Regions from separate parts of the Paenibacillus tritici genome, predicted to be linked through region 1. Evidence: riboswitches for the same ligand, from Rfam matches in the RefSeq annotation. Region 1 holds a riboswitch; each other region holds the start of a gene.
The links. A riboswitch is a leader RNA that binds a small molecule or an ion and turns the genes downstream of it on or off. The one in region 1 is predicted to bind S-adenosylmethionine.

Region 1 (6,696 bases):
TTACGGACGGGAAGACAGTGATTCAGGATAAGGTGCGGGTGCTGCTGGTGGATCTGCAGAAGAAATACAACACCGGCATTCAGATCATTGATATCAAATTCCAGGATATTGAGCCGCCGAGCGGCCAGGTAGAGGAAGCATTCCGCGAGGTAACCAACGCCCGTGAAGAGAAGAACACGAAGATCAACAACGCCAAGAAGTATGAGAACGATATCATTCCTAAGGCGCGCGGTGAAGCCCAGGCGCTGCTGGAGCGGGCCGAAGGCGAGAAGAAGTCGCGTATCCTGAACGCGCAGGGTGATGTCGCCCAGTTCAATGCCATTTATGCCGAATACAGCAACAATAAGAGCGTAACCGAAAGCCGGCTGATTCTGGAGACGCTGGAGACGATTCTGCCTAGCGCTAAGATTTTCATCACCAACTCGAATAGCGATACTGTGAACTATCTGCCGCTGAATGAGCTTATGCGCAGTACGACGGACAGCAAGACTGCCCCGGCCACAGTGAATCCGCCTGCTCCAGCAGCGCCGCAAGGAGGAGATGCCCAGTGAAGAAGAACCCTATTATCGCAATGATATCTGCTGTAGTTCTGATTATTCTGCTAGCCGGATCTATGTATATCGTGAAGGAAGGGGAATACAAGGTAGTCCTGCGTTTCGGTGAAGCCATGCGTACCGTTGATGAGCCGGGGCTAAAGTTCAAGCTTCCTTTTATCGAGAATGTCTCGGAGCTTCCCAAATACCAGATGACGTACGAGAGCTCGCCAACCAGCATTCTGACCAAGGACCAGAAGCCGATTGTCGTTGATAATTATACCGTCTGGAGAATTACCAACGCCTCACAGTTCCTGAGAACTGTACAATCGGTAAGCGGCGGGGTGCAGCGTATTGATGAAGCGGTATATAACTCGGTACGCCGCAAGCTCTCGGAGGTCAATTATGAGAATATTATTAGTGAGGACACCGGACGGGGCAATATTAACGATGAGATCACCAAAGACGTAGTAGCGGCCTTAACCCGTGATAATTACGGGATCGAAGTGATCGACGTACGGATCAAGCGTACCGACCTGCCGGAAGAGAATAAGCAAAGTGTGTATAACCGCATGATCTCGGACCGTCAATCCATTGCCGCGCGTTATCTGTCTGAGGGGGACGAGGAATCCAAGAAAATAACGTCCAAGGCTGACCGTACCTCCAGAGAGCTGATGGCCCAGGCTGAAGCCGACTCCAAGAAGATCATTGCCGAAGGCGAAGGGCAAGCTGCCAAGATCTATAACCAGGCCTATGGAAAATCTCCTGAGTTCTACAGCTTCTATCGTACGCTGGAGAGTTACGTGACCACGCTGAAGAATGAGCCGGTGATCATGATGCCGATTGATTCGCCGTATGCCAAGATATTGATGGGACAATAGGCTGATCAGCTACTTATGATGACAACACCCCTTAGAAAAGGAAACATTTCTAAGGGGTGTTTTTGTTGAGCACATAGCTAGGGATAGTTACGTATGAAGAGGACCGAAAACAGTTGGATTTTCTACACTTACTGATGATCGAATGGGGGATGCTGGAACAACAGTTGGAAAAACAACACTTAAATCCGCCCAATTCACCAACTATAGCCAAAACCAGCAAATTTAGATGCTGTTTATCCACTTGCTGTCGTTCATCCCGCATAAATCGAGGAATTAAGATACGTTTGTCCACTTGCTTGGCGCAGCAGGAGAAGTTACTCTCAATGGCGTTCCCAAAGTTCCTCAGTTCCCCCAAGCTCCCCGCCCCACAAGATCCCTTAGGCTACTTACAGCAAGATCAGCAGTAACGTTCCTACCACGAAGCAATAATAGGAAAAGTAAATCAGATTGCCCTTGGCCATAATGCCGATGAACCATCTCATGGCATAGTAGGTTGCGACAAGTGTGGTGAGGAAGGCGATCAGGTAGGGAACCGCCAGCGCGGAGCGGTTAGGATCATGTGCGATGTCGGACGCGCCCATAATCAGCCCGCCAATACTGATGGGAATGTACAGCATGAAGGAGAACTTCAAGGCCGTCTCCTGCTTCATCCCAACCGCAATGGAGGCAATTACGGTAGAACCGGAACGGCTGATGCCCGGAATCAGGGCTACCGCCTGAGCCAGTCCGACAATGATGGCATCCCGCACGGTAAGATTGCCGTCTCTTTTCTGCCCGCGAAGATTGCGGATCAGCCAGAGGGCCACTCCGGTAACGAGTAGACTGATGCCAACGGTATGTACGGAAGTGAAGATACGTTCGATCGTATCTTTGAAGAAGACGGCAGCAACGGCTGCGGGAATCGTCCCGATGATGATGTAGAGGCAGAACATGAACTCCGCCCGGTACTTCGAATTGCGCGTGCGCAGGTAACGGAAGGCACCTGTAATCAAATCTAGGATATCCTTACGAAAAATAAAACAGATAGCGATTAAAGAGGCCGTATTCGTTAATATTTCAAAGGATAGCCCATTCTGCTCCATCCCGAGCAGACGTTGTACGATGATCAGATGCCCGCTGGAAGAGACGGGAATAGGTTCCGTCACTCCCTGTACGATCCCCAGCAGCAAATATTTTAGCCAAGTAAACCAAGTTTCCATAATTTCCTCCTGAATCTGAACTGCAACTGCAATTGGATTAAGCTTGTCTTCTTCTCATCCGTTTGGATAGGACATACAGCCCGAAGCCTACAAGGAACAGCGTACCCGCCGGAATAATATAAGGCTTGAGAATCTGGTCCACATGCTCCCATTGCGCCCCTAATTTGAAGCCCAGATAGACATAGATTGAGGTAATCGGAAGCATGGCCAGGAAGGTGTAGAGACTGAAGGCGAACACATTCATTTTGGCAATTCCGCAAGGGATAGAGATCAGGGTTCTCACTCCAGGGATGAAGCGCCCGTAAAAAGCCACACCGTTGCCGTATTTCTCAAAAAAACGGTCGGAAGCCTCCAAATGATGCGGACGGATGAAAAAGTACTTCCCGTACTTATCAATCGCAGGCCTGCCGCCATACCGGCCCAGGGCATATAACGTGAGCGGACCAAAGGTACCTCCGAGCGTACCGGCAAGGATCGTAAGAATAAGCTTCATGTCCCCCAGGTACACCCAATACCCGGCAAGCGGAAGAACGAGCTCGGCAGGGACGAATTCAAACGACAGGGCGAGGACGATACCGGCATACGACAAATCTTTGAAAAAAAGGATGAATTCTGTAATCCATTGTGTCATAGGTTTCTCTCCTCTCTCTGCATAAAAAAAGCCCCCTAATTAAAGGGGGCAGTTCATATAAACTGTCAGCTCCCTCTCATCTTTGCAAGGTATCTTGGATACCTCTAGTTGCCGCACCGTACATACTTGCGTATACCGGCTGCAGCGGTTTCATCGGGCCAGGCCCTCCACCGAACTCTGGATAAGAGTATTATTCAGTTAGATTACATTAAAACATACTCGAACACGTTAAAGCAAGTTTGCGAGATTTGGAGAGACGGTTCGAGAGATTTATTGAAGATGAATCTTGAACACATCTCCGGCCTTCCCGCCGAATACCGCCATTCCGCCCTGCGGTAATACAACGGAAGGGTCTTTACCCACCATGGAGTGGCTGACGATCACTCCATCGGCATCATAGACAGCATAGCCGCCGGTTGACGGTGCCGTAACAGTCATTGTTCGCCCGGCGGACTTTTTATCCAGCTTCATCCATACCGCCTGACCGCTCGCAGGTACTGTACTGATGGAAGCACGGCCTCCGTAGAGAGGCTTCACTGCATCTTCACTGATATAGTCATTTCCGTCAATGGTCAGATATTCCTGGCCGTTCTTGGTGGAGAAGTTCAGATCAAAGGCATCTCTGCCGTTCATCACCGGGATTTCAGCGGCATTAACGGCGGTGTTCCCGTCCACAATCTTCGTTCCGGTGGCGTACCCTTGCTCTACCGCGATAGTCTTCGTCAAGATGGAGGGGGACAGATAGAATAATGAGCTGATTTTTTCATCCACGGCGTAGTAATGCTTCCCGTTTCTCTTCTCCCAGGCCTGCTTCGTAGAGGCATTCAGGGGATTGGCCTCCAGCTTCTGGTATTCATAGGTAACCATCGGCATCTGGCCTATTCCGGGAATATTCAAATGGGCGTCCAGCTTCAGATAGGTGATGCCGTTCTTCTGCTTTTCGAAGCTTACGGCTGCACTGCCATCGCTGTTCTTGAATTGTCCTTTGCCTGTGTATACATATTTCTGAGCAGGGATCAGTCCGGCAAGAACCGGCAGTGTGAGCTCTCCACCCTTAACCGTAATGGGGAGTGTCGCTCCCACGGTTCCGTACAATCCCGAATAGGACTGCATCTCAGCAGGCATAGCTGCTTTTACCGGAGGGGTGAAGGTCTGGTCCGGCTGAATCTTCTGAATCTTCCCGGTGTCCTTGAGGTACTCCAGCAGCACCTGTGAGGCAAATACGGTGTTATAGACCGAGCTTCCGCCGGAGGAGAGCACCGCGATTGAAATATCCGATTCGGGCAGAGTGGTGAGTGCTGCGTGATACATGATCGTATCCCCGCCTTTGGTTAAGGCCTTGATGCCGTAATCGCCAAAGGGAGCCAGATCCACCGCATCCCAGCCGAGCCCGTAGTTGAAGCTGTTACGCTCTTCGGGCACCCAGATTCCGTTCTTATATTCCGGCTGCCGCATTGCTTCGGCGGAGGCTTTCGACAAGATATCCGGGTAGTTGCCGTTCAGCACTTCTGCGAACTTCGTTAGATCCTCGGCAGTAGAATAGAGGCCACCGGCTCCAAGGATGTTGGCGTTCTCGGCAGGCAAGGCCGGCTTAAGGCTCGGGAAATAAGTCTTGGCCAGTTGCTGTCTGTCGAAGCTGTCAAGCGGGGTCTTCGTTGAACTTACCTTCATCGGGCTGCTGAAGTGCCGGTCCAGGAATTCGGAATAGCTGATCCCGCTCACCTGCTCAATCATCAGCTCCAGCAGCTGAAAGCCATCGTTGCAATAGACGGAATATTCGCCCGGATCAGACTTCAGCCGTTCGGACGCCATCCGGGATAACATCTCATCATGATTCTGTGTATCGTTGTCATCCAGCAAGATGCTGTTTCCATAGTGGCTGCCGTAGAGGCCCGAGGAATGATTCATTAACATGCGCGGCGTAATCTCCTTGTAGCGCTCATCGGCCATTTTGAACTGCGGCAGATATGTTATGAGCGGTTTATCAATATCAATGACCTTATCCTCCGCCAAAATCATCGTTGCCGCAGACACATACATTTTGCTGACCGAGCCAATGCCAAACATCGTGTCTTTCGTGATCGGTGCCTTAGTCACCGTATCGTAGAACCCGGCGCCTCCTGACAATGTGATGTTGCCCTTATCCATAATGGCATACTGCATGCCGCTTACCCCATAATCGGCTACGATCTTCGACGCCAGCTCGCGGGCCTTGGCCTGCACGGGATTCTGCTTCTCCTGCGCCGCCGAAGCCTGGGCTGCGGGGATCACCAGCATTGCGGCGAGTACTACTGAAGTTAATTTGTTCATTCGGATTGCCTCCTCTTGTTCCTCATCGGTATACTTCCTGAATGTATCATACAGGCTGGAGGGAGGGGATAGGCCCGAATGCCCCTGAAACGCTGATAACGATCCCTAAACGTAGAAGCTTACGAATGAGTAGTATTAAAGAAGATAACGAAAAGCGAAAGAAGCGGAGGGGGAATTTGGAACTGTAGGAGCGGTAGCGACCGCCTTTGTCAACGGATTTCAACCGCATATAGCGGAATAATTCAGGAAATCTGTTGACAACAGCGGCCGGAAGTCCAAATTTCACCGCAGTGCCAACGAAGCTTGAAGTTCAAATTTTTAGTGCGACTCATATAGAAGATTCGGGCGAGAAGGGGAGAACCACCATATTATTAAATTCCTTATGCCCCGATTCTATCGTCATATTCCCGCCATATTTATCGCATATTCTGGAAATATTGGTCAGGCCGATGCCGTGATATTCCGGGTCCGGCTTCTCGCTGTGCAGCGAGGCGGTCTCTTGGGCGATCCGGTTGAGGATGCGGATGAACAGCGCGGATTCACTCGAATGAATCTGGATCAGGATATACCGGTCCTCGGCTACCTTGACCTTTTTCGAAGCTTCAATAGCGTTGTCCAGCATATTGCCAAGCACCACACATAAGTCATAACGGTCAATATGAACCGCCTGTGAATGGAGACGAAGCCGGGTATCGACTCGGATGCCGTTGGCCTGTGCGATATTCAGGGTATTCGTGACCAGCGCATCAATGACGAGATGGCCTGTGTTCACCCGCTGATAGGCATCCTCGACTTTATTGAGCGTCACTTTGATATGCTCCAGGGCTGCCGCTGAATCATTGCGCCGGATACACTCTTCAATGTACAGGAACTGCTGGTGGGTGTCGTGGATAATCCGCTTAATGGACTTGAAGCTGTGCACCGTCTTCTCATAGTTCGCATCCTGATAATTCATCTGGTGCTGCAATTGGGCATTCTCATGCATGAATTGAAATTTATCAATAATCGTATCAAAGATATAGACGACCATCACATTCAGGAACAGAAAGCCGAGAATCGCCATGAAATAATAGATATCTTTGTTGCTGCTGACTGTAGTGAGCACATTGATCTGATAGATACTGATGAAAGGCACGATCAGG
Region 2 (6,696 bases), 3.3 Mb from region 1:
CCGACCGCATCGCGGATTTCCGCAGGAATATCGGCATGGGTCTGCACCGCCGGGTAGGTCATCAGCGATTCCACCCCGCCGAGACTCTCGGCGAAGGCAATCAGGCGGATATGGCGGAGCAACGGCTCCACGTATCTTGCATCCTTCACCTTGAAGGAGAAGATGCCCGTGTTGCCGGAGGATTGGCGGTTCTGAATCGCGTACCCCGGATGGTCCGGCAGTCCCGGATGGAAGACTTCGGCAATCGCCGGATGCTCCAGCAGATAGCGGGCGATGGCCAGCGCATTGCTCTCATGCCGCTCCATGCGCAGGGCCAGTGTCTTCATCCCCTTCATCAGCTGATAGCTGTCATTCGGGGCAAGAACGGCTCCCAGGGAGTTATGCAGCACAGCCATCTCTGCCGACAGTTCCGCGCCCTTGGTAACAATAAGCCCGGCTAGTACATCGTTATGCCCGCCCAGATATTTGGTCGCACTGTGAACAACAATATCTGCCCCCAGCTCAAGCGGACGCTGGAAGAACGGAGTCAGCAGCGTGTTATCGACAATCGAGAGCAGCCCGTGATGACGGGCCCAGGTACATACCGCTTCAATATCCGTAATCATCATCAGCGGATTGGTTGGTGTCTCAATGAATACGCCCTTGGTGCCCGGCTGGCGGGCCGCCTCCAGGCCATCGAGATCATTGGTGTCCACATACGAGGCGCTGATGCCGTATTTGGCGAGAATCCGTTCGAGCAGCCGGTAGGTTCCGCCGTACAGGTCCAGTGATACAATGAGATGATCCCCTTGTCCAAACAAGGTGAACACCGTAGTCAGTGCAGCCATTCCGGAGGCGCAGGCGAAGCCGGCATCCCCGGATTCCAGTGCTGCTGCTGCATCTTCGAGCACAGTGCGGGTAGGATTTTTGGTGCGGATGTAGTCAAAGCCTGTGCTCTGTCCAAGTCTAGGGTGACGGAAGGCCGTCGCATGATAAATCGGATAATTAATCGCCCCGGTGGCGGGGTCCTCCATTGAACCAATCTGTGCCAGTCTGCTCTCAATTCTCAGTTTCTCATCCATCTCCACTGCCTCCTAAAAGTTTGTGTGCGATAACCATTGCTTCTATATATAAATATAACTTTTAACTTTTAGATAAATGCCCCGATATCGTAAGGAGTCTCTTGGTATACATAGTAATTGAGCCAATTAGCGAATAATAAGTTGGCATGGGCGCGCCAGACAGCCGGCGGTGTACGGGTTGGATCATCCTTTGGATAATAGTGCTTCGGCAGCTGCACTTCCATCCCCTTGGCGATATCCCGGTCATACTCCCATTTCAGCGAGAACGGATCGTATTCCGAATGTCCGGTGACAAAAATCTGCTTCCCGTCATGAGTGGCTACCAGGTAGACCCCGGCCTCCTCGGACTCGGCCAGAATCTGCAGCTCAGGATTCTGCTCTATATCTTCACGGGAGACGTCGGTATGACGGGAATGCGGAACATGGAACACTTCATCGAAGCCGCGCAGCAGCTTGACATTATTATGGTTCAGCGTATGCGGAAACACTCCAAAGCATTTGTCCGGCAGGCTCACCTTACGTACGCCAAAGTGATGATACAGCCCTGCCTGCGCAGCCCAACAGATGTGCATCGTCGAGGTCACATTCTGTTTGCTCCACTCCATAATCACTTTCAGCTCTTCCCAGTAGTTCACATCCTCGAATTCCAGCTGTTCTACGGGAGCGCCGGTTATGATCAGGCCGTCAAAACGGCGGTCGCTGATCTCATCGAAGGTCTTATAAAAGCTCTTCAGATGCTCAGCCGATGTATTTTTCGAGGTATGGGAGCTGGGATGCAGCAGAACCACATCCACCTGAAGCGGGGAATTCCCGATAAGGCGCAGCAGCTGTGTCTCTGTAGTTTCTTTCGTTGGCATCAGATTCAGGATGGCGATCCTGAGGGGACGGATATCCTGATGAAAGGCCTGGCTTTCATCCATTACGAATATATTCTCACCGGATAATACTTCCTTGGCCGGCAGGCTGTCGGGAATTTTGATAGGCATTGCTGTATCCACTCCTTAACTGAAATTGGGTTCCGCTTAGGCGGTTGAGCTTGTTGCAGGGTAGCGAAAAAAGACCTTTCCCGGGCGAGAAAGGTCATATAATTCAGTCATATGCGCCCTCTCATCTGCCAGAGAACTTCCGCCGGACGCATAACGTCCCTGCAAAGCTTCCGCAAGATTTAGCACCGTGCGTTCACACGCCGGTTGCCGGGTTTCATCGGGCTAGTCCCTCCACCTGCTCTTGATAAGATTTAGCTGTATTCAATTGGATGTACCACAGCATCCGTAGATGCTTTTTCTTAAATTTCACTTTAAATCATGAACCTCCTTTTCGTCAAGTCCATACAATGCTTAAGGAGCCTTGAGATTGAAAAGAATTTCTCTTGTAAGAGGCATACCCCGGCGTTATACTAGACAAGTGTTTCAAACCCAAAACGGCGAAAAGAAGAGGTGAGAGAAGAATGGAAGGCGACCCGGGCTCGCGAATATGCGTGCAGAACGAACAACCACACAGGATTAACATCAGCTTGCCGGCGGCGGGAGCCCTTATTCTTCATGCTCTCGGACCGTCTTTTGGCCTTCATCCATGATTGTACCACCGGCCAAGCTGATTTTTTCCGTGTGCTGAAATTAGCATACCCCCGGAGAAGACCGGGGAGTGAAGGAGTGAATCAGATGAAAATCCGGCTGGTGAATGCAGGGGTTTTTACGCCTATTGACAATATTGAAGAAACTTTAACCGCCCCTGCCGAGGGGTTCTACTGGATTGATGCAGATGTGGAGGACCTTGTAGAGCTTCAGCCTATATACGGGCTGCATGATCTGGCTGTGGAAGACTGTCTCAGTGAAGAGGATCAGCGTCCGAAGCTGGAGATTTATGAGAGCCATTATTTTATCGTAGTGAACAGTATCCGGTTCGATGATGAGGAAATCTTCCTCCGTGCGCTCAACGTGTTCCTGGGCAGACATTTCATTATTACCGTTACGAAGCAGAAGATCCATGAGCTGCGTGTCCTGAAGCCCGCACTGTGGGAGCAGGAGGTCAGTACACCTGACCGCTTCCTGTATCTGCTGATCGACCTCGTTGTCGACAACTTCTTCTCGGTCGGTGACCGGATTGAAGCGCGGATTGAGAAGCTGGAAGAAGACATCCTCATGCATACCAAGAAAACGCATCTGAGCGAGATCATTGGTCTGCGCAGTGAGATTCTCTGGCTGAAGAAGATGCTCGGCCCGCAGAAGGAAGTTATCAACACGCTGAATAAGAAGGATCTTCGCCTGATCGACGATCAATTGCAGAAGTATTTCAGTGACATCTACGAAAATGCGGTCAAGATCTCTGAAACGTTTGAAACGTACCGCGATCTCATGGGCAACTTACGCGAAGCTTATCAATCCAGTATTGCGAACCGCGCCAATGAAATCATGCGTGTATTTACGGCAATTACCACCATATTCATGCCGCTGACCGTGATTACCGGAATCTACGGCATGAACTTTGACAATATCCCGGAGATCCACACCGAGTACGGCTACTATGGCGTCATTGCCGTTATGGTAACCCTCGGCTGCGGAATGCTTGTGATCTTCCGCAAGAAGGATTGGCTATGAAGGACGGCGGACGAATATGCAGGACGAAGGCACCGTATACCTTAGGGTTTCGGAAGCCTTCGTCTTTTTGGTATGTCGCCCTTTACAAGAATAGCAAAGCCGTTTCCACTTGTGTCGCCTGTATGTACCTACCGCTGCACAAGCCGGGAATTCAGATCCTCCTGACCTCTCCGCCGCATTCGGATACTCACTAGCAGCTAAGTTGCCATTCCCAGGGTAGCTGGCTGCTCCCGCCGGATGCGGAGTCGGATCAGCCGCAGGCGTTCGTAATACAGATCCAGGCCGTCAGCAGGTGCGAAATCCTCCCCATACACTTTGTAGAGGACAGGCTTCAGGAAGTTGTCGCCGATCAGCTCATAGGCTGTCCATATATTGTTCTGTTCTTCAGAGGTCACTTCACTGAGTTCAAAGGCAATGAGCTTCTCGGCGGAATAGCCGTCCTTCTCCAGCTCTTCCACCACCTCAAGCACTTCACGGCGGGACACTCCGCTAAGCGCTGTGAGCTGCTCCATTCCCTGCCCTTCTTCAATCCCCTGGAGCAGAACACGGCGCAGTCTCAGCCGCTCTAATTGCTTCTTGTACTTAAGCTCCTTCTGCTTATAATGCCAGGACACAAAGCTCTCTTCATCAATCGTATGATTCACCCAGCTTAACGGAAAGTCATGCTCGCGTTCTACAGCCGAGGTAATGCTTAGCCAGTCGGCGCCATACTGCGAAGCTTTGCCTTCACCCACCCCCGGAAGCTGCAGCAGCTCCTCCGGTGTACGGGGGAGAAATGCACTGATCATACGCAGCAGACGGTTGCTGGCCAGAATATAAGGTGCCTTCCGTTCGCTGGAGGCCTTCCCCCTGCGCCAGGAGCACAGCTCCTCAAAGACCGCTTCATTCCCGTAATGCTCGCTGTAATACTGCAGCTTAAGCTGCTCCTGGCTGCGGCCGCTGAGATTATCCTCCTCATGAAATACACCGTCAATTAGCGGGCGGTAGCCATCCCCCATCTTCACTGCAAGCTCATGCCGGTATACACACAGCATCTCATTCCACGACCCGCCTTCATACCACAGGCTGTCGCCCGTCTCCTGTTCGCCGGAGAAGTCACGCCAGCCCAGACGCCACAGCCCTTCCTCTTCTCCAATCCATAGCTGGGCAAAAACCTCCTGGTCCACTCCTGATATTCTGGACAAACGGTTCATAAATACAATCTGCATATGAATCCCTACCTTCGTCGTCTTACAGTATGCATAAAGATAAGAACTCTTTATAGCATTGAGCATATAAATTCTTATCTTGGCACAAAAAAAAGCACCTCTCCCACGAAATTCGTGAAAGAGGTGCTTCCTCTTAAATGCTATACTGTTAAAACCTAGGATACCATATATTACGTAACAGTCAATGTCTTTTTAACAGAATGCCTACTTCCGGTCCAAAGCCAGCCTAGCCAGACCCAGCGCGCCGGACAGACCCGCGTTGTCCCCAAGCTGCGGAGGAACAATATAACTGCCAATCGCCTCATTGAGTGCCGGATGCTGTACATATCCGCCGAGCAATTCCTGCAGCTTAGTGTGGATCATCGGGAAAAGCTGACTCTGCTTCATCACGCCGCCGCCCATAACGATCTTCTGCGGCGAGAGGATCAGCACATAGTTCATCAGGGCATGGGCCAGATAGTGGGCCTCCATCGCCCAGGCCGGATGGTCCGCAGGCAGCTCACCCGCCGGCTTGCCCCAGCGTTTGCCGATAGCCGGACCGGCTGCCAGGCCTTCCAGGCAGTCCCCGTGATAAGGACAGAAGCCTTCGTAGTGGTCCTCGGGATGACGACGGACCAGAATATGGCCCATCTCCGGATGGGACAGCCCATGGATCAGCTTCCCGCCAACGACTGCGCCAGCGCCGATCCCGGTGCCCACAGTGATGTACAGACAGCTATCCAGCCCTTGAGCTGCTCCCCAGGTGTACTCGCCCAGAGCTGCCCCGTTCACATCCGTATCGAAACCGATGGGTACCTGGAAATGCTCCTCAACGGCTCCCACCAGATTATATCCGCCCCAGTGGGGTTTCGGTGTGGTAGTAATATATCCATAGGTAGGGCTGCCAATAACCGGGTCAATCGGTCCGAACGAACCGATGCCGATGGCTTCCACTTCTTTGCCCGCAAAATAATTGATCACCTGGCCCATTGTTTCTTGAGGGGTCTCCGTCGGAAAACTCACCCGGTCGATAATCGTCCCGTCCTCATTCCCGATTCCGCATACAAACTTTGTTCCTCCTGCTTCAATCGCTCCCAACAATTTCACTGCAGCGTTCTCCCTTCTCCATACACATCATTAGGTGACAGCTTCCGGAATTTGCAATTCCTCAGCATATAATACCAACTATTCCCCTTGAAAAAAGACAAGCCGGTCGCCGGCCAGCGGGATAATAAAGCGTTCTCTCGCTCCTATTATACGTGGCTCACCGATGTATGACAAGCGGTTGACATATAGGGAAGCTACTTGGGTAAATGCAGGCATTGTTGCAGAAAATGCAAGAATTGTTCCACTAATCGGCTTGCTTCGAAGTGAAATGCTGCCTTATGTACAACACTCCCCGTTCAGGGGGCCATATGATGTGGGGAATGTTGTATTTCGTGCAGGATTTGTGTTGAGTTCAGTTACTGCTGAGTTAGCTGCTATATAGATTGAACTTGTAAGTTTTATGAACTGGGTTTGCCGTGACTCCAGAGAATGTTTGGCCCTCCGGCCGCTGTTGTCACCCGATTTCTTTAATTCAAGCCGCTAATCACGGTAGAAATCCGGTGACAAAGCGGACGCTACCGCTCCTACAGTGCCAAAATTCCCCTACGCCACTTTTCCCTGTCTGTATATTTTCAAGTTCAATCTATACAGTGAGTTAGCTGTCACTAGTTCAATTTCTGCTGCGCTTCCGGTTTGGAACTCTAGATCTGCTGCAACTTGGCCAGCTTCTCCTCCCGGTAAGTCCGGCAGGCTGCTACAAGCCGCTCCGCTGCCGGGAAATACGAAGCCAGATGAATATGCGCA
Region 3 (6,696 bases), 1.1 Mb from region 1:
GAATAATGCTGTGATGATTGTCTTATTTTGTCTTTTTTATTTGACTTATTCCGTACATTTTGCTTCACTTAAGGAGAAAGGACGAGTACAACCTTTTTATTAGAAAGGAATGGTCAATAGATGGACAAAATCAGCTCGCCTGCCCAGTTCCAGGTGGCAATTCAGTCTCCGCGCCTGACAGTGGCGGTATTCAAGGCAGATTGGTGCGTGGATTGCAAATTCATTGATCCGTTCATGCCGGATGTGGAGAAACAATATACAGACCGCCTTACCCTGGTAGAAGTGGATGTCGATGCCGTAGGCGATGTCAGCCAGGAGCAGAATATACTGGGCATTCCAAGCTTTGTCGCGTACACCGATGGACGGGAACTGGTCAGATTTGTGAATAAGCTCCGGAAGTCCCGGGAGGACATTGAGAAATTCCTGGATACGTCGCTGGAAGTTTATCTCAGTATTCACAAGTAATGAAGCAGCACCGCTTTCGCCCTACCCGAGCAGAAGCGGTGCTTTTTTTCTAAATATATAATTTAATTTTATTTAGCTGTATGTACTCCTAACTCATTCCTATAAAATGCGGGTGATAACATTGACGACACATCAATTGAAATGGCTCAGCTATATGACCTGTCTCATTATGTTTATGGCATTGTTTGGCGGTGTAGTGGTGTCCAAGACCGGTTCGGGACTGGAGTGCGGAAATCAGTGGCCGCTGTGCCACGGAAGGCTGATTCCTGCCTATACGATAGGCTCTTTAATTGAATATACCCACCGTTTGTTCAGCGGATTGGCAGGCCTCCTGTCTCTGGCTTCCATGTTTGCCTTTTGGCGTTACGCCCGGCACCGCAGGGATTTGCTTGCTTATGCCCGGCTGACCCTCCTGTTCGTTATCGTTCAAGGTGGAATGGGAGCGCTTGCAGTTGTGAAATCACAGTCTGCTCCAGTAATGGCCCTGCATATGGGCTTTTCGCTGATTGCTTTTGCCAGTTCGCTGATGCTGGCGCTCGGGACCAGACAGGCTTTCGGCTTGGGCGGAGATAGCCGTACGGAACAACCTGTAGTCCGCAAGGGCTTCCGCAACTTAACATGGGTTACTGCAGTATATTCTTATATCGTTGTCTATATCGGGGCCTACGTAAGCCACACCAGCTCTCAGGGCGGGTGCTCGGGCTGGCCGCTGTGCAACGGGGAATGGATTCCGGAGATGAGCGGCGGAGTGGGGATCGTATTTGTGCACCGGATGGCGGCGGCGCTTCTGTTCATCCTTACGGCTGTCCTTGGCCATCTGGCCTTCTGGAAGCATAAAGATATTCCTGAGCTGCGGGCTCTGGGGGTGTCGGCAGTTCTGCTATGCCTGATGCAGGTATTCAGCGGAGCGGCTGTTGTCTATACGTTATATAATGAAAGGCTGTACATATTTGCTGCGTTGTCCCATATCGTGCTGATCTCCGGGCTTTTTGGGGTGTTGTGCTACATGAGCGTCCGGGTCTGGCAGTTAAGCGGGGGAGGCAGCAAACGGTAATCACACGGCAACGGGGGACAGGTCAGCATAAGGTCCTGTTTGAGGAGGAACGCTATAGTGCGATACAGTAATTTACGACAATGGATTGAGCAGCTCCGTAGAGATAAGGATCTCGCAGTGATTGAGACTCCGGTTGATCCGCATCTGGAGCTTGCCGAAATTCACCGCCGGGTGGTACAGGAGGAAGGACCGGCCCTGCTGTTCACGAATGTGCAAGGAACGCCGTTTCCGGTGGCTACGAATCTGTTCGGTACGGTCCGGAGGGTGAACAAGGCCTTCGGGACCCGGCCGGAGCAACTGCTGAAGTCACTGACATCAGCAATGGAGATTCTGATTCCGCCTTCAGCAGCAGGCCTGTGGCGGGAGAAGACGGTGCTGCTTGAACTGCTGAGGGCAGGCACCAAAAATATACCGCAAGGCGAAGCCCCGGTACTCGGGGTCTGCCGCAGCAATGATCCGCTGAAGGAGCTGCCCCGGATTACAGCCTGGCCAAAGGATGGCGGGTCATTCATTACACTTCCTCTGGTCTACACAGAGAATATAACCAACCCCAAAGATCATAATCTCGGAATGTACCGGATTCAGATATACGATGACAGCACCACCGGCATCCACTGGCAGATTCATAAGGGAGGCGGATTCCATCATTCGCAGGCAGAGCTTCTCGGGGAGACCCTGCCCGTGTCGGTCTTCATCGGCGGACCGCCTGCCCTGATTGCTGCCGCCGTGGCTCCGGTCTCGGAACGGATTCCCGAGCTGCTGCTGGCATCGTTCATGCTGGGCGGCAAGCTCCCTATGGTACAGGACCCACTCGGAGGGCACAGGATTCCAGCCGAGGCGGAATTCTCGATCCGTGGACGGGTATCCCCGCTGGAGCGGAGAGCGGAAGGGCCGTATGGCAGCCCCTTTGGTTATTATTCGATGCAGCATGATTTCCCGGTTATGCATGTCCAGCGGATGTGGCACCGCAAGGATGCCATCTATCCGGCGACGATTACCGGCAAGCCGCGCCAGGAGGATTATTATCTGAAGGATTATTTACAGCGGCTGCTGTCTCCGGCCTATCCTCTGCTGATCCCTTCCGTAAAAGCGTTGTGGTCTTATTCGGAATCCGGCTCGCATTCGCTGACTGCAGCAGTGGTCAGGGAAAGTTACCCGCGGGAGTATATGGTGTCTGCTTTTCGTATCCTGGGGGAAGGCCAGCTCTCTTTAACCAAATTCCTGCTTTTGACGAATGTGCCGGTGGAACTTACCGATTTCCCCAAGCTGCTGGAAACAGTGCTGGAGCGGTTCAACCCGCAGACGGACTTAACGATCTTCGCCAATACCTCGATGGATACGCTGGATTACACCGGACGCAAGCTGAATCATGGCAGCAAAGCTGTGATGGCCGGCATCGGAAGCCCGGTCCGCCAGCTCCCAAGGACGTACACAGAGGGCCAACTTCCATCAATCACCGCCGCTGTGCCTTATTGCGGAGGATGTTTAGCCGTTTCCGGTGCATCCTATGAAGAGGACCCGGAGCTGCCGGACAGACTGGTGTCTTACTTCAAGGAACAGGAGACCGCCTGGCCGCTGATTGTTCTGGTGGATCATGCGGAAGAAGCGGTCCGCACGCAGACCTCATTCTTATGGACGGTATTCACCCGTTTCAATCCGGCCGACGATATCTATTCGGCGGCCCAGGTGCAGCGCGGTGGCTTCAGCTATTCGCTGCCGCTCATTATAGATGCCAGAATGAAGCCGGGATACCCGGAGGAGTTGGCTACGCGGGAGGATATTGCAGAACGGGTGGACCGCAACTGGCACCGTTATTTCCCTCAGGCATAGGATTGCTCACAAGTATTAATCGAAGAAGCGGATCTTCCGCAAAACGTTAAGGAGGCCGAATATGCTGCGGATATTGCTGGGAGAGCCTCCGCGCGAGAACAGCGGGGTGCTGGCTGAAGCCATGGAACACATGGCGAAGGCTGCCTCCATGCTGCGCAAGGAGATGATTGCCCATGAAGACCGGGACCATGAATTCCGTAAGCTGGAAATATGGACACGCGGTCTGATCTCTTCCCTGGACGAGCTGGAGCAGAGCTGGTTCGCTGCTGCCTTTTACCGGAAGTCAGTGGTTGCCGGTTATATGGATGACATGTCGTCCATGGAGCAGGGGGAGTACGCCAGATATGTGTATTTTTATAAAAATGGCTTCATCCGTGTCTTCTCGCTACTCGACAAGCTGGGGACGGTACTGAATAGTCTGTACCATCTGGATACGGGCAAGGTTAAGACACACTTCTCTTATTTCACGGTACTGCGGCAATTTCAGCTGCTTAGGGCGCATAACCCGCTGGCGGATGAGCTGGAGCGAATCAAGAATTCCTACCGTGAACCGGTAGAGAATCTGCGCAAACGGCGCAATGCCGAGATCCATTACATGAATGCGGAGATGACCGACGATCTCTGGCAGCGTCATCAGGGGCTGCATGACAAGATTCGCCTGGAGGATCTCGACAGTCATCTGGAGGATTTGAAGCAGAGCCTGGAGATGGTATGCAAATCCCTGGCTGCCGCATTCAGGTATGGTAATGAGCAATGGCACAAGAACAAAGCCGCTCCCAGCCTGAAATCCGGACAAGCTGATTCGTAAAAACTTACCTTTGACAAAAAACCGGAAACTGAATATACTTAGGCATACATTCACTTCTGACATGAAACGGAATATATAAATTTCATACTTTTTATCTTATCGAGAGCGGCGGAGGGATAGGCCCGATGAAGCCCGGCAACCGGTTTGAATCCAGCGTAAGGGCTGCATCCAAATGTCATGGTGCTAATTCCTACAATGCCGCCAGATGTGTGGTATTTGGCAGATGAGAAGGCATTGTCATTATACACACAGGCCTCTTGCGATCTGCATGGATCGTAGGGGGCTTTTTTGGTTATAAGATCAGGATAGTAAGAAGGAGGACGGGACGATTGATAGAGTTGAAGAATTTGACCAAAGTATACGGTAAAGGGAGCAAGCAAGCGACAGCACTCTCTGCGCTGAGCCTGTCGATTAAGAAGGGGGAGATCTTCGGGGTGATCGGCCACTCCGGGGCGGGCAAAAGCACGCTGATCCGCTGCATTAATCTGCTGGAACGCCCGACTCAGGGCGAGGTCTGGGTAGACGGTGTGGAGCTGACGGCACTCCGCAAGCACCAGCTGCAGGTGCAGCGGCGTAAGATCGGAATGATCTTTCAGCACTTCAATCTCCTCTCCTCGGCAACGGTGTATAATAATATCGCTTTTCCGCTGCGGCTGGCCGGAACGGAGGGAGCTGAGATAGAGCGCAAGGTGAAAGAACTGCTGTTCCTCGTGGGGCTGGAAGAGCATTGGAACAAGTATCCGGCTGAGTTATCAGGGGGCCAGAAGCAGCGTGTCGGTATAGCCCGGGCGCTGGCAAGTGATCCTGACGTTCTGTTATGCGATGAAGCGACCTCGGCGCTTGATCCGCAGACAACAGACTCCATTCTGCGTCTGCTTATGGATATCAATACCAAGTTCAATCTGACCATCGTGCTGATCACCCATGAGATGCATGTTATTCAGAGCATCTGCGACCGCGTTGCGGTTATCCATGGCGGCGGAATTGTGGAACAGGGCGAAGTGGCTCAGGTATTTCTGAAACCGAAGCATGAGGTTACGAAAGAGTTCATCCGCAGTGAAACTCAGTCGGAAGGACCGCTCAGGGAAGCGATTGACGCGGTGCATACAGGGTACACACAGGCGGTCAAAATTACTTTTCTCGGACATAAGACATATGAGTCCACACTCTCCCAAGTGGTGCAGGGAACCGGTGTTCATTTCGCCATTCTCCACGGAACCATTTCGACGATCAAGGACGTTCCTTACGGGCAGTTAATCGTCAGGTTCGAAGGACCTGCCGATGCTGTTCAAGTCACGATTACTGAGCTTACGGCCCAGGGCCTTGATGTGGAGGTGATTTTGTAATGGGCGGATTAGATTTTAGCGGTATCAATTGGGATGAAATGCTTGATGCGACGATTGCCACGCTTAAAATGATCGCTATTTCAGGAATATTTACAATAATCCTTGGTTTACCACTCGGAATTGTGTTATATTTATGGGGCAAATCAAATAACGTTATTATCAGGGCTGTTTACTCGGCATTATCATTCATTGTGAATATCCTGCGGTCTGTTCCGTTTATCATTCTGATGGTGGCGCTGATTCCATTAAGCAAATCCATTATGGGCACCTCCATAGGTGTACTTGGAACGATTCCGGCACTGGTGATCGGCGCGGCTCCCTTCTTCGCGAGGCTGGTTGAAACGGCGCTGCGTGAGGTGGACCGGGGAATCATTGAAGCGGCGCAGGGTATGGGAGCCTCCACGGGCCAGATTGTTATGCGTGTACTGCTGCCCGAGGCTCGTCCAGGCCTGCTTGCCGGAGTTACCATCACCATAGTTACGCTAGTCTCCTATACTGCAATGTCGGGGATGATCGGCGGCGGCGGTCTGGGTGACCTGGCCATCCGCTACGGCTACTATCGTTATGAGAAGGAAGTCATGATTATCGCGGTAGCTCTGATGGTGATTCTGGTGCAGCTGCTGCAAATGGCCGGTGACCGGCTGGTTAGACATTTTACACGGAAATAAGGTACATCCATATAGAGCCTTATTCATACAAACCATACTGATTAGAGGGGGATTTACAGATGAAAAAAGTACTGCTTACATTCTTCAGCTTGACCTTGATATTGGTGATTGCAGCCTGCGGAAACAATAAAACTGCGAACAATGCTCCGGCAACAACCGCACCGACAGAAGCGGCAGCGGCTGAACCCACTACTGCGCCTGCTGCGGACCCGGTAACCCTGGTCATTGGAGCTTCTCCTGTACCGCATGCGGAAATCCTCAAAGCGATTGCCCCGCTGCTTGAAGCCCAAGGCATTAAGCTCGAAATCAAAGAATTCACAGATTATATTCTTCCTAATACACAACTTGCCGAGAAGCAGCTCGATGCGAACTTCTTCCAGCACAAGCCTTATCTGGATGATCAGAATACCAAGAACGGCACGGATCTTGTATCTGTAACCGCAGTTCATGTTGAACCCTTCGGCGCCTATTCCAAGAAGATCAAATCCATCGACGAATTGGCTGAAGGTGCCAAGGTAGCGATCC

Region 2: it holds a riboswitch for S-adenosylmethionine, as region 1 does, so the genes downstream of both, metA (homoserine O-acetyltransferase MetA) here and KDC22_RS23150 (DedA family protein) in region 1, are expected to answer to the same signal.
Region 3: it holds a riboswitch for S-adenosylmethionine, as region 1 does, so the genes downstream of both, KDC22_RS27610 (methionine ABC transporter ATP-binding protein) here and KDC22_RS23150 (DedA family protein) in region 1, are expected to answer to the same signal.

The regions. Positions count from the first base shown of each region.
Region 1 is NZ_CP073365.1:5,373,763-5,380,458, reverse strand. Features, by position in the region: gene hflK (FtsH protease activity modulator HflK) at 1-551, shown strand, start outside; gene hflC (protease modulator HflC) at 548-1,414, shown strand; gene KDC22_RS23155 (undecaprenyl-diphosphate phosphatase) at 1,801-2,613, opposite strand; gene KDC22_RS23150 (DedA family protein) at 2,651-3,244, opposite strand; SAM riboswitch class I at 3,318-3,432, opposite strand; gene KDC22_RS23145 (serine hydrolase domain-containing protein) at 3,515-5,554, opposite strand; gene KDC22_RS23140 (ATP-binding protein) at 5,883-6,696, opposite strand, start outside.
Region 2 is NZ_CP073365.1:2,116,495-2,123,190, reverse strand. Features, by position in the region: gene KDC22_RS08955 (PLP-dependent transferase) at 1-1,061, opposite strand, end outside; gene metA (homoserine O-acetyltransferase MetA) at 1,130-2,047, opposite strand; SAM riboswitch class I at 2,166-2,298, opposite strand; gene corA (magnesium/cobalt transporter CorA) at 2,723-3,658, shown strand; gene KDC22_RS08940 (HRDC domain-containing protein) at 3,856-4,866, opposite strand; gene KDC22_RS08935 (ROK family protein) at 5,071-5,952, opposite strand; gene KDC22_RS08930 (cobyrinic acid a,c-diamide synthase CobB) at 6,594-6,696, opposite strand, start outside.
Region 3 is NZ_CP073365.1:6,437,944-6,444,639, reverse strand. Features, by position in the region: gene KDC22_RS27635 (putative polysaccharide biosynthesis protein) at 1-6, shown strand, start outside; gene KDC22_RS27630 (thioredoxin family protein) at 121-465, shown strand; gene KDC22_RS27625 (COX15/CtaA family protein) at 587-1,519, shown strand; gene KDC22_RS27620 (UbiD family decarboxylase) at 1,577-3,349, shown strand; gene KDC22_RS27615 (Cthe_2314 family HEPN domain-containing protein) at 3,411-4,157, shown strand; SAM riboswitch class I at 4,251-4,387, shown strand; gene KDC22_RS27610 (methionine ABC transporter ATP-binding protein) at 4,487-5,503, shown strand; gene KDC22_RS27605 (methionine ABC transporter permease) at 5,503-6,171, shown strand; gene KDC22_RS27600 (MetQ/NlpA family ABC transporter substrate-binding protein) at 6,231-6,696, shown strand, end outside.